DNA from 4 places in the Kosakonia radicincitans DSM 16656 genome. Region 1 is predicted to be linked to each of the others. Evidence: predicted binding sites of a transcription regulator. Region 1 holds the regulator's gene; each other region holds the start of a gene.
The links. The regulator Fur, encoded in region 1, represses iron uptake genes when iron is present. The targets are predictions, from matches to a motif close to ATAATAATGAGAACNACTATCAA.
Positions count from the first base shown of each region.

Region 2: efeU (iron uptake transporter permease EfeU) is a predicted target of Fur. The motif match lies at 1,371-1,393, and genes of this name have one in related genera.
Region 3: sufA (Fe-S cluster assembly scaffold SufA) is a predicted target of Fur. The motif match lies at 1,154-1,176, and genes of this name have one in related genera.
Region 4: ftnA (non-heme ferritin) is a predicted target of Fur. The motif match lies at 1,066-1,088, and genes of this name have one in related genera.

Region 1 is NZ_CP018016.1:3,979,932-3,983,088, reverse strand. Features, by position in the region: gene Y71_RS19210 (beta-N-acetylhexosaminidase) at 1-1,433, shown strand, start outside; gene fur (ferric iron uptake transcriptional regulator) at 1,540-1,986, opposite strand; gene fldA (flavodoxin FldA) at 2,276-2,806, opposite strand; gene ybfE (LexA regulated protein) at 2,970-3,157, opposite strand, start outside.
Region 2 is NZ_CP018016.1:3,506,521-3,509,677, reverse strand. Features, by position in the region: gene Y71_RS16960 (NupC/NupG family nucleoside CNT transporter) at 1-1,173, opposite strand, end outside; gene efeU (iron uptake transporter permease EfeU) at 1,450-2,283, shown strand; gene efeO (iron uptake system protein EfeO) at 2,333-3,157, shown strand, end outside.
Region 3 is NZ_CP018016.1:3,145,006-3,148,162, reverse strand. Features, by position in the region: gene Y71_RS15050 (alpha/beta fold hydrolase) at 1-658, opposite strand, end outside; gene sufA (Fe-S cluster assembly scaffold SufA) at 1,217-1,573, shown strand; gene sufB (Fe-S cluster assembly protein SufB) at 1,582-3,066, shown strand; gene sufC (Fe-S cluster assembly ATPase SufC) at 3,084-3,157, shown strand, end outside.
Region 4 is NZ_CP018016.1:2,142,202-2,145,358, reverse strand. Features, by position in the region: gene Y71_RS10505 (RpiB/LacA/LacB family sugar-phosphate isomerase) at 1-452, opposite strand, end outside; gene yecR (YecR family lipoprotein) at 697-1,029, shown strand; gene ftnA (non-heme ferritin) at 1,233-1,730, shown strand; gene Y71_RS10490 (YecH family metal-binding protein) at 1,771-2,010, opposite strand; gene tyrP (tyrosine transporter TyrP) at 2,390-3,157, shown strand, end outside.

The DNA of each region.
Region 1 (3,157 bases):
GTTCCGGCCCGGACAGCAACAACAATGGCAGCGGCCACTTCAGCCGAACCGATTACATCGACATACTGAAGTACGCGAAAGCGCGCCAGATTGAAGTGATCCCGGAAATTGATATGCCGGCACACGCCCGTGCAGCCGTGATCTCAATGGAAGCGCGCTATGAGCGCCTGATGAAAGAGGGTAAAGAGAAAGAGGCGAATCAGTACCGTTTGCTGGATCCGACGGACACCTCTAATACCACCGGGGTACAGTTCTATAACCGCACTGGCTATCTGAACCCTTGCCTCGATTCGTCGCGCAATTTCGTCGATAAAGTGATTGGCGAAATCCAGCAAATGCACAAAGAAGCGGGTGTACCGCTGAACACCTGGCATTTTGGCGGTGACGAAGCGAAAAACATCTATCTGGGGGCGGGTTATACCGACCAGAAAAAACCGGAAGCGGGCAAAGGTATCATCGATCAGAGCAAGCAGGACAAACCGTGGGCAAAATCTCAGGTCTGCCAGACTATGGTTAAAGAGGGTAAAGTTGCAGATGTTGAGCATCTTTCCAGCTACTTTGGTATTGAGGTCAGCAAGCTGGTGAAAGCGCACGGTATCGGTACCATGCAGGCGTGGCAGGATGGCCTGAAAGATGCCAAAAATGCCGCTGAGTTTGCCACCGATCACGTCAATGTTAACTTCTGGGATACGCTCTATTGGGGCGGTTTCGATTCAGTAAATGACTGGGCGAACAAAGGGTTCCGCGTCATTGTCTCGAACCCGGACTATGTTTACCTCGACTTCCCGAACGAAGTCCATCCGGCGGAAAGCGGCTACTACTGGGGCACGCGCTTTAGCGATGAGCGCAAGATCTTCAGCTTTGCGCCGGATAACATGCCGCAAAATGCTGAAACTTCACTGGATCGTGACGGCAATCCATTCAGCGCGAAATCGGATAAACCGTGGCCTGGAGCCTATGGTCTTTCTGCTCAGCTGTGGAGTGAAGTGGTGCGTACCGACAACCAGATGGAATACATGATTTATCCACGCATGATTGCGGTCGCAGAGCGTGCCTGGCACCGCGCCGGTTGGGAACAGGATTATCAGGCCGGGCGCGAGTACAAAGGCGGTGAAACTCATCTGGTCGATGTAAAAGCGCTGGATAAAGACTGGAGCCGCTTTGCAAATCTGTTAGGCCATCGTGAACTGGCAAAACTGGACAAAGCAGGCATCAACTACCGTCTGCCTGTACCGGGCGCGCGCGTGGTTGGCGGCAAGCTGGAAGCCAATACCAGCTTCCCGGGAATGGTCGTGGAATATTCTACGGACGGCGGTAAAAACTGGCTGCGCTACGATAATAAAGCGCGTCCTCAGGTGAGCGGGGAAGTGCAGATCCGTACCGCCAGCCCGGACGGTAAACGTTTCAGCCGTGTGGATAGCGTGAAAGCGTAATTATTGCTGAAGTAACCTGCCCGGCAGCGCAAACCTGCCGGGCATTTTTGTTTTTGAAGGGCAAAAAAAAAGCCAACCCGAAGGCTGGCTTGAGTATGAAAAGGGATTATTTCGCGTCGTGCGCGTGTTCATCTTCGCGGCAGTCACCCTCGGCGCAGTGACCGTACAGGTAAAGACTATGGTTCGTCAGACGAATACCGTGTTTCGCGGCGATTTCGCGCTGGCGCGCTTCGATGGAATCATCACTGAATTCGATCACTTTGCCGCAGTCGAGGCAAATCAGGTGATCGTGGTGATGCTGCTGAGTCAGTTCAAAAACGGATTTCCCGCCTTCGAAGTTATGACGGGTCACAATGCCGGCGTCATCAAACTGGTTCAGTACACGGTATACTGTCGCCAGCCCGATCTCTTCGCCCATGTCGATCAGTCGTTTATATAAATCTTCCGCACTGACATGATGGTTATCCGGTTCCTGAAGTACTTCCAGGATTTTTAACCGAGGAAGCGTGACTTTCAGGCCAGCCTTCTTTAATGCGGTATTGTTGTCAGTCATGCGGAATCTGTCCTGTTGCTATACGATTCACTTCCTCAATGGAAGTTAGAAGGAATGCACCTGGGATAATGCGTCTCATTATAGAACTGCCATGGCTAAATGAAAACTGCAAGTCCTCAAGTAAAGTAAGCTTTTAAAACGTGGTGTCACCAGCAACTCCTGTGCTTTATGACACCACTTTAGCAGGGCTTATTGTACAGCGATGGAGAAAAAAGTTAAAAATTTGTAGCAATTATTTCCATTGCTTTTACCTATTAATACCACGTAACCCACAGATTACGCCGTAAAATCAGGCGTTGATGATGTCATCAAGATGCAGCTCTTCGCGAACTTGCTTAACCCATTTTTGCACGCGTTCTGCGGTCAGTTCTGGCTGGCGATCTTCGTCAATGGCCAGACCAACAAAATGGTCGTCATCCACCAGACCTTTAGAGGCTTCGAAATGGTAGCCTGCAGTCGGCCAGTGGCCCACGATGGTCGCGCCGCGCGGCTCAATAATATCGCGGATCGTACCCAGCGCATCACAGAAATATTCTGCATAGTCTTCCTGATCGCCGCAGCCAAACAGCGCAACTAACTTACCATTAAAATCAATGTCTTCCAGCGTCGGGAAGAAATCATCCCAGTCGCACTGCGCTTCGCCATAATACCAGGTCGGAATGCCGAGCAGCAGAATGTCATATCCTTCGATATCTTCTTTGCTGCTTTTGGCAATGTCATGTACGTCGGCAACGTCCTTACCAAGCTGACTCTGAATCATTTTCGCAATATTTTCGGTGTTGCCGGTGTCGCTGCCGAAGAAAATACCTGTAATTGCCATGAGTAAAATAACCTCTTGAAACCTAATGAATATGATGGTGGCGCTACGCCCACAGATAAGGGCAATCATAGCAGAACAGAGAAGCGCGCGAAAACAGCTATCGCCGCGGAGTGCACTGTATGACACATGAAAACGTAGAAATAAGAGAGGTGATTCGGAGTAATTACTTTCCGCGCAATGCGCTCAGCTGTGCCAGCAGCATCTCTTCGATAAGTTCGCTGCGGCTCATGTCGCGCGCATCGGCAAGTTCGTTTAATGCATCAACGGCTTCAACATTCAGTTTTAGCTCGACGCGTTTAAGCCCACGAACTTTATCGCGTTTTAATTGATTGCGTTTGTTGATGCGTAACT
Region 2 (3,157 bases), 470 kb from region 1:
ACCCGCAAAAGCGGCGGAGAGCAGACTCACCAGCGTTGCCCCGTAGACCAGGCGCAGGCCAAAGCGGGAGACGGAATTGCCTTGCTGCTCATTCAGCCCCTTAATGGCGCCTGCGACGATGCCAATTGAGGCAAAGTTGGCAAATGACACCAGAAACACTGACAAAATTCCCAATCCGCGCGGCGTCATCTGTGCGGCGATTTTTTGCAGTTCGATCATCGCCACAAACTCATTAGCGACCAGCTTGGTGGCCATGATGCCGCCAGCCTGCAGCGCATCGCTGAGCGGAATGCCAATCAGCCAGGCCAGCGGATAGAAAACATAGCCGAGAATTTGCTGGAAACTGATACCGAATAGCGCAGAGAAGAGGGCGTTGACGGCGCTAATCAGGGCGATAAAACCGATCAGCATTGCCAGAATAATCATTGCTACTTTGAAACCAGCCAGAATATATTCGCCGAGCATCTCAAAGAAACTTTGCGATTCGTGGAGTTTTTCCAGCTTAATTTCCGGTTCCGCTTCCGGGCGCGTGGGATTAATGATCGACAGGACAATAAAGGTGCTGAACATATTCAGGATCAGCGCGGCGACCACATATTTCGCATCCAGCATGGTCATATAGGCGCCGACGATCGACAGCGAAACCGTCGACATTGCCGTGGCGGCCATGGTAAACAGGCGACGTGAAGAGAGGTCGGCAAGTATCCCTTTGTAGGCAATGAAATTTTCGGACTGACCCAGAATCAGCGAACTGACGGCGTTAAAGGATTCCAGCTTGCCCATACCATTGAGTTTCGACAGCAGGGTGCCGATCAGACGAATGAAAACAGGCAGGATCCGCCAGTGTTGCAAAATGCCGATCAACGCTGAAATAAAAACGATGGGACACAGCACGCCAAGGAAAATAAATGCCAGCCCTTTTTCGCTCATGCCGCCGAAAACAAAACCCGTGCCTTCACCGGCAAATTTCAGCAGCACTTCGAAGAAACCGGAAACATATTTAATCAGCGTTAATCCGCTTTGCGCGTGCAGGAAGAACCAGGCCAGCGCCATTTCGATGACGATCAATTGCAGAATAAAGCGAAAACGTATTTGCCGCCGGTCGAAACTTACCAGCCAGGCGAGTGCGAGGATCACCGCCAGCGCCAGCAGAAAGTGTAGGAAGTTAATCATATCTCTAATTTTGCAGGTGAATGGGGGAGTATTTAGCCATAGCCGCGAGATGCGGTAAACATAAAGTTAATGCTTTGTAAGCTAAGTTATCGCTTTATTTCAACTACTTCTGCATAAGGGCCGCTTCGCCTGGGGTAGCCTGCCAGCCGTTTACATTCAGTTATTATTCTTGTCATATTTCGCTTGAGTTTCTCGTTAGCGTAATGATAATCACTATCAATGCAATTTGCTTTTCTTTGCAACCGTTGACTGCACATGACACCAGGGGCGTTCTCCATGTTTGTTCCATTTCTTATTATGTTGCGTGAAGGCCTCGAAGCGGCGCTGATCGTCAGTCTGATTGCCAGCTACCTGAAACGCACCCAGCGCGGACGCTGGATCGGGGTGATGTGGATTGGCGTTTTCCTCGCCGCCGCGCTCTGTCTGGGGCTGGGGATTGCCATCAACGAAACTACCGGCGAGTTTCCGCAAAAAGAGCAGGAGCTGTTTGAGGGGATTGTTGCGGTGATTGCCGTGGTGATCCTCACCTGGATGGTGTTCTGGATGCGCAGAGTGTCGCGCAACGTCAAAGTGCAGCTTGAGCAGGCGGTGGATAACGCGCTGGCGCGCAGTAATCATCACGGCTGGGCGCTGATTTTGATGGTTTTTTTCGCCGTCGCGCGTGAAGGGCTGGAATCGGTATTCTTTCTGCTGGCGGCATTCCAGCAGGATCTCGGTATCTGGCCGCCGCTTGGCGCAATACTTGGGCTGGCAACGGCCGTGGTGCTGGGCTTTCTGCTCTACTGGGGCGGGATCCGCCTTAATCTCGGCGCATTTTTCAAATGGACCAGCCTGTTTATCCTGCTGGTGGCCGCCGGTCTGGCCGCGGGCGCTATCCGCGCTTTCCATGAAGCCGGTTTGTGGAATCAATTCCAGGATGTGGCTTTCGATTTAAGCAACGTGCTTACCACGCATTCGCTGACGGGTACCTTGCTGGAAGGCATTTTTGGTTATCAGGAAGCACCGAGCGTGAGCGAAGTCTTTGTCTACTTTGCCTACCTGATTCCGGTGCTGGTGCTATTTGTTTTGCCTCCACGCTCAAGAGCGCAGCCTTCGCAGGCGGCTTCCTGAGGATATGCACAGCTTCGTAGTTACAACATACTTATTTAAGGGAAGGGTCATGGCTATTCATTTTCGTCGTAGTGCTTTGCAGGTAGGGATCGCGGCGCTGATGTCTTGCGCTTTCGGGGTACAGGCTGCGGATGTTCCGCAGGTGAAGGTCACGGTAACGGACAAGCAGTGTGAGCCGATGAACCTGACCGTTAACGCGGGCAAAACGCAGTTCATTATCATCAACCACAGCCAGAAAGCGCTGGAATGGGAGATTCTCAAAGGCGTGATGGTGGTGGAAGAGCGTGAAAACATCGCGCCGGGATTCAGCCAGAAGCTGACCGCCAATCTGCAACCTGGCGAATATGATATGACCTGCGGCCTGCTCACCAACCCGAAAGGGAAACTGGTGGTCAAAGGCTCGGCAACTGCGGATGCGGCAAAAGACGATGCATTGTTGAGCCTGAGCGGGGCCATTACTGATTATAAAGCCTATGTCGTGGCGGAAACCGCGCAACTGGTCTCCGGCACGAAAGCCTTTACCGATGCAGTAAAAGCCGGGGATATTGAAAAAGCGAAAGCGCTGTATGCGCCAACTCGCCAGCACTATGAACGTATCGAACCGATTGCTGAACTCTTCTCCGATCTGGATGGCAGGATTGATGCCCGTGAAGATGATTACGAGCACAAAGCGGAAGATCCGAAGTTCACCGGTTTCCACCGCCTGGAAAAAGCCCTGTTTGGCGATAACAGCACCAAAGAGATGGGCAAATATGCCGATCAGCTCAACAGCGATGTGCTGGATCTGCAAACGCGCATTAACGAACTGGCTTTCCCGCCCTCAAAAGTGGTGGGCGGTGCAGCCGATTTGATTGAAGAAGTTGCAGCCAGCAAA
Region 3 (3,157 bases), 830 kb from region 1:
CTTCGACCGGCGGCCTCGGCAGATCCAGTTCACCGGTGGCAACGTGTGTCGGACAACGAATGGAATCCAGCACTGACAGCCTGTCCGGGCGGCCAAAAATCTGTTTACCGAGCGGAACGATACTGCCGCGCAGTTGTTCCGCTGTGAGTGAAGAGAGATACGCGGTGAGCCGCTGGACATCCGCCGGTGCGGCATGCTGCGAATAAAATTGCCCGACAATGTAATCCAGCATAGCGGGCGGAATGAAACCGGCGGTGTCAATGGCGTTGAGCATGCCAAAGTAGCGCTCGCGCGCTTCACTGGTTTCATCACCGATAAAAGTATCAAACAGCATTAACGCTTTTACCCGCTGCGGCGCGGCAGCGGCCAGTTCGGCTCCCCACATGCCGCCAACGGACAACCCCATCACCGCGAACTCCTCAATCTGCAACGCATCCATCAGCGCCAGATGATCGGCGGCCAGATCCGCCAGCGACGTTGTTGATGCGGGCAGGGCGGGAGAATCGCCGTGGCCCCATAAATCCGGCGCTATCACGCGAAACTGTTTAGCCAGAGCTTCAATCTGCGGTGACCACATCGATTTATCGAACAGATAACTGTGGCCGAGTAAAACGGGAAATCCTGAACCAGTATCTAAATATGACATCGTTGCCTTCATTAACTCTCTCCATGTTTGCAGGGCGCTGCCCGGATTTAAACCAGGCGATATCTTACAGGAGATATTTTCGCCACGTCGGCTGAGAAAATCCTAATTGCAGAGAAACGTCTTAAGCCGTGAGCAATGCGTTCCCGGAAATGGTGCCGTCTCTTCCATCGCGATTTATGTTCATACCACTATGGATTTTATGGCGATTGTCGAAGATGAAAGGGGAAAGTGGAGCCTGTGCGTCAGTTCGGTGATGCCGATAACTTTTTGATAATCCGCTACGTTTTTAATGCGACTTTTTTTTCGATCCTATCTCAAAAATAGGTATTGCCTATACATCTTATCTTTTTCACCGGACTGTCTGCGGCTGGCTATTTAAAGTCATTATTTATCAATTTATTAAACAATTTTTCACTTATCTGTAATGCCTTTCAGCAACGTCTATGCTTATAGCAACAGCCAAAAAAGGGGCTACCGGGGGAATAACCCTGCGGGAAAGAGGTTGAAGTGAGAATTATTATCACTAACATAGCATCAAGCCCTTCGAATCTGGTGATGTGAGGTAATGCGATGGAATCATTTAATCCGGAAGATTTTGCGTGGCGCGGGCTGACCATGACGCCTGCCGCTGCTGAACATATTCGTACGCTGGCCAGCAAACAGGCCGGCGTGCTGGGCGTGCGGCTCGGCATTAAGCAGACCGGCTGCGCGGGCTTTGGTTATGTGCTGGATACGGTGACGGAACCGAATGCTGACGATTTGCTGTACGAATCCGAAGGCGCGCGCCTTTACGTTCCGCTTCAGGCGATGCCCTTTATTGACGGCACGGAAGTGGATTATGTACGTGAAGGGTTAAATCAGATCTTCAAATTTCATAACCCGAAAGCCCAGCATGAATGCGGCTGTGGCGAAAGCTTTGGGGTATAGGCGGTACTATGTCTCGTAATACTGAAGCAACTGACGATGTCAAAATCTGGACCGGTAACCTCAATTATAAAGAGGGGTTCTTCACGCAATTAACCACCGATGAGCTGGCGAAAGGCATCAATGAAGATGTCGTGCGGGCGATCTCGGCGAAACGTAACGAGCCGGAGTGGATGCTGGAGTTCCGCCTGAATGCCTTTCGCGCCTGGCTTGAAATGGAAGAACCGCACTGGCTGAAAGCGCACTATGACAAGCTGAACTATCAGGACTACAGCTACTATTCGGCCCCGTCCTGCGGTAATTGCGATGACACTTGCGCCTCGCAGCCGGGTGCAGTGCAACAGACGGGCGCGAATGCCTATCTGACCGATGAAGTGGAAGCCGCGTTTAACCAGCTGGGCGTACCCGTGCGTGAAGGGAAAGAAGTGGCGGTAGACGCCATTTTCGACTCGGTTTCCGTTGCCACCACTTACCGCGAGAAACTGTCGGAGCAGGGCATTATTTTCTGCTCGTTCGGTGAGGCTATCCACGATCATCCGGAGCTGGTGAAAAAATACCTCGGCACAGTTGTGCCGTCGAACGATAACTTCTTCGCCGCGCTGAATGCTGCTGTCGCCTCCGATGGCACGTTCATTTATATCCCGAAAGGCGTGCGTTGCCCGATGGAGCTGTCCACCTATTTCCGTATCAATGCGGAGAAAACCGGCCAGTTCGAACGCACTATTCTGGTGGCCGATGAAGGCAGTTACGTCAGCTATATCGAAGGTTGCTCCGCGCCGGTGCGCGACAGCTACCAGCTCCACGCGGCAGTGGTGGAAGTGATCATCCACAAAGATGCCGAAGTGAAATACTCCACCGTGCAGAACTGGTTCCCCGGCGACAACAACACTGGCGGCATTCTTAACTTCGTCACCAAGCGCGCGCTGTGCGAAGGCGAAAACAGCAAGATGTCGTGGACGCAGTCAGAAACCGGTTCGGCCATTACGTGGAAATATCCGAGCTGCATTCTGCGCGGCGATAACTCCATTGGCGAGTTCTTCTCCGTGGCGCTGACCAGCGGGCATCAGCAGGCCGATACCGGCACCAAGATGATCCACATCGGCAAGAACACCAAATCGACCATTATTTCGAAAGGGATCTCGGCCGGGCATAGCCAGAACAGCTATCGCGGGCTGGTGAAAATCATGCCGACAGCGACGAATGCCCGCAACTTTACCCAGTGCGATTCGATGCTGATCGGCCCGGACTGCGGTGCGCATACCTTCCCGTATGTTGAATGCCGCAATAACAGCGCCCAGCTTGAACACGAAGCCACAACCTCGCGCATTGGTGAAGATCAACTGTTCTATTGCCTGCAACGCGGTATCAGCGAGGATGATGCTATCTCAATGATTGTTAACGGTTTCTGTAAAGACGTCTTCTCCGAGTTGCCGCTGGAATTTGCCGTTGAAGCGCAAAAACTGCTGGCTATCAGCCTTGAACACAGCGTCGGTTAAGAATTAAAGGATAATAAATGTTAAGTATCAAAGATTTGCAGGTAAGCGTTGAAGATAAAGCAATCCTGCGCGGTTTGAGTCTGGACGTTCG
Region 4 (3,157 bases), 1.8 Mb from region 1:
ACCTGAGGCTCTTTACGCTCCGGCGGATAACCTTCCCCTTTACGACCGGTAAAGGCTTTCTCAAAAATAAAGCGCACGTTCAGTTCCGCGCCCCAGCCAAAACCTTTCGCAAACGGCAGCGATAACGCATTACCGTTGTTGATCTGGGCAAACAGAAACGCATCCGCTGGATCAATACAGTAGCCGCACACCACGCCCGGATGAATGTTCAGCGACATCAGCGCACCCTGCCCGGTACCGCAGCCGGTGACGACAAAATCCACGGCTTTCGCGTTCAGCAGAATACTCGCCATAATACCCAGGTGGATGTAGGTCAGATGATGGTCATTCTCGTCGCTCATGCCGACGTTAAACACCGGAAAATCTTTTTCATCGGCAACGGCTTTCAGCTCTTTCAGAATGATGGCGTTTTTAGCCGCCTGACTGTTTTCCATCATCAGTGCAATTTTCATTTTTGATCTCCTGTGAACATGCTTCAGATAGCAAAGGTTGGATAAACCATACTATCTGCCAAACATACTTTCAAATTTAATGAAAAATGGTTTTAAAAATCAAAAGCGGGTTCACAGTTTTGCATCACTCCCCCGTCGTTTCACCGTCGCGATTAGTAGTGCCAGTTCCACGGGTTATTCTGCCGATTGCCCTCCGATCCGCACGTTAAGATGAGAACATGCCAAAATGAATCAGAGTGATTTCATGAAGAAAATTTTTGTTGCCGCCTCGCTGCTCCTGCTTGCTGGCTGTACCCTCACCAAAGAGGCGGAAGTCAGCAGTGTCGATACCACCAGTGGACTGGTGCGTCTGAGCTATAACCGGTCGATGATGCAAACCGCGAATTACGACCAATACACCGCTCAAGGAACGGCTAACAAACAGTGCCAGCAGATGGGTTATGCTACAGCAGTGCCTTTCGGCCAACCGATCGAAACGTGTAGCCTGATCAGCGGTTCGGTTTGCATGAATACAAAAGTCACTATTCAATATCAGTGCCGCGGCATGGCCTTTTCCCATACCACGGGCAGTTGGTAATTGCCGGGCCAGCAATCATGCTGGCCTGCACATTTATTAATAATCAAAACAATTCTCATTTATTTAATTAACCGCTGCAATGCGTGTTATTCTCATTCACTTCGTGAATAAATGTTTTTTCATTTAACCTTTTGCAAATAATTAAATAACAAATTATAGTGGCCGCTCCACTATTCTATTTTTATATTTTCCGGAGCCGCGCCATGTTAAAAGCAGAGATGATTGAAAAACTAAATGAGCAAATGAATCTGGAACTGTTTTCTTCCCTGCTTTATCAGCAGATGAGCGCATGGTGCAGCTACCACAGCTTTGAAGGCGCCGCTGCTTTCCTGCGCCGCCACGCGCAGGAAGAGATGACGCATATGCAGCGTCTGTTTGATTACCTTACGGATACCGGCAGCCTGCCGCGCATCAATACTATCGAGTCGCCGGTTGCTGATTATGCCTCGCTGGATGTGCTGTTTCGCGCCACTTACGAACATGAACAACTGATCACGCAGAAAATTAATGAACTGGCGCACGTTGCTATGACCTCTCAGGATTATCCAACCTTTAATTTCCTGCAATGGTATGTTGCCGAACAGCACGAAGAAGAGAAATTGTTTAAATCTGTTATCGATAAATTAACGCTGGCGGGTAAAAGCGGCGAAGGTTTGTATTTCATCGATAAAGAACTGGCGACGCTGGATACGCAGAACTAATTACGCAGGCGGTAAATAATACTCTTTACCGCCGTTTTTATTAATGTTTGCAGATTTTACTTTCGTGAGTGGAAAACCCCTCTTCAGCCGGAATGAATTTTCCGCGCTCCGCTAAAAAGGTCACTAATTCCGCCGCCGTCATTCCCTCTGCTGAGCAAGTATGAAAACGCGCCGTTTCCCCAAAGCGGGCCGTAATGGCCGCAGCGAGACTCTCTGTGGTGTAATGTTCGCCTGATGCAATCATCATATTCAGTACTTCATGACCATGTATTGATGCCATAAATCCTCCTCACAAAAGGTGCATCATAAACACAACATTATCTGTAGATGTTGCGTTAAGACAGGTTTACATGCATCTGGTCCAGCACCAGTCCTGCTTATTTACAGCCTGACAGCAGTAGCGATAGTTTTCCGTTTCCAGCGCGATGCCATGATCGAAAAAGAGATCGGTTAACTACTCACCGTTTTCGATGCTCCACTCATCTTCCTTTAACCCCTTGGGCAAAATTTCACCATCAGTATTCGTTTGTACAGATGGCTCAAAAAATACCGTAAATGTATCGTTACACTCTATGTAACGGTCGTTTGACGAAACTACTGAATTATCTTAATCTGCGCCGCAGTTTAGGCTGGTAGTGTGTTTTGTTGCAGAGGAAAGCGTGAAGAATCGAACACTTGGGAGTGTTTTTATCGTCGCCGGTACCACGATCGGCGCAGGGATGTTGGCAATGCCGCTGGCAGCAGCTGGCGTTGGGTTTGCCACCACTTTCGGGTTACTTATCGCGCTATGGGCGGTGATGTGTTACACCGCCCTGCTCTTGCTGGAGGTTTATCAGCATGTTCCTGCCGATACCGGTCTGGGCTCGCTGGCGAGGCGTTATCTTGGGCGCTATGGGCAGTGGATAACAGGTTTCAGTATGATGTTCTTAATGTACGCGCTGACCGCAGCGTACATCAGCGGCGCAGGAGAGTTGCTGGCGTCCAGCATCAGCCAGTGGTTTAACGTTGCGCTTTCGCCAGTCGCCGGTGTGCTGCTGTTCACTCTTGTTGCCGGTGGTGTCGTATGCGCTGGTACTTCGCTTGTCGATCTGTTTAACCGCTTTCTTTTCAGCGCCAAACTCCTGTTCCTCGTGGTGATGCTGGCGCTGTTAATGCCGCACGTCCACCAGGCGAATTTGCTGACCATGCCGCTGGAAAAAGGACTGGCGCTATCGGCAATTCCGGTGATCTTCACCTCGTTTGGTTTTCACGGTAGCGTACCGAGCATTGTCAGTTATATGGGCGGCGATATCCGCAAATTGCGCAAGATATTTATCATCGGCAGCGCCATTCCGCTGGTGGCCTATATTTTCTGGCAGCTCGCAACGCTTGGCAGTATTGATTCGTCAACGTTTATGGGGCTGCTGGCCAGCCAGGCAGGATTAAAC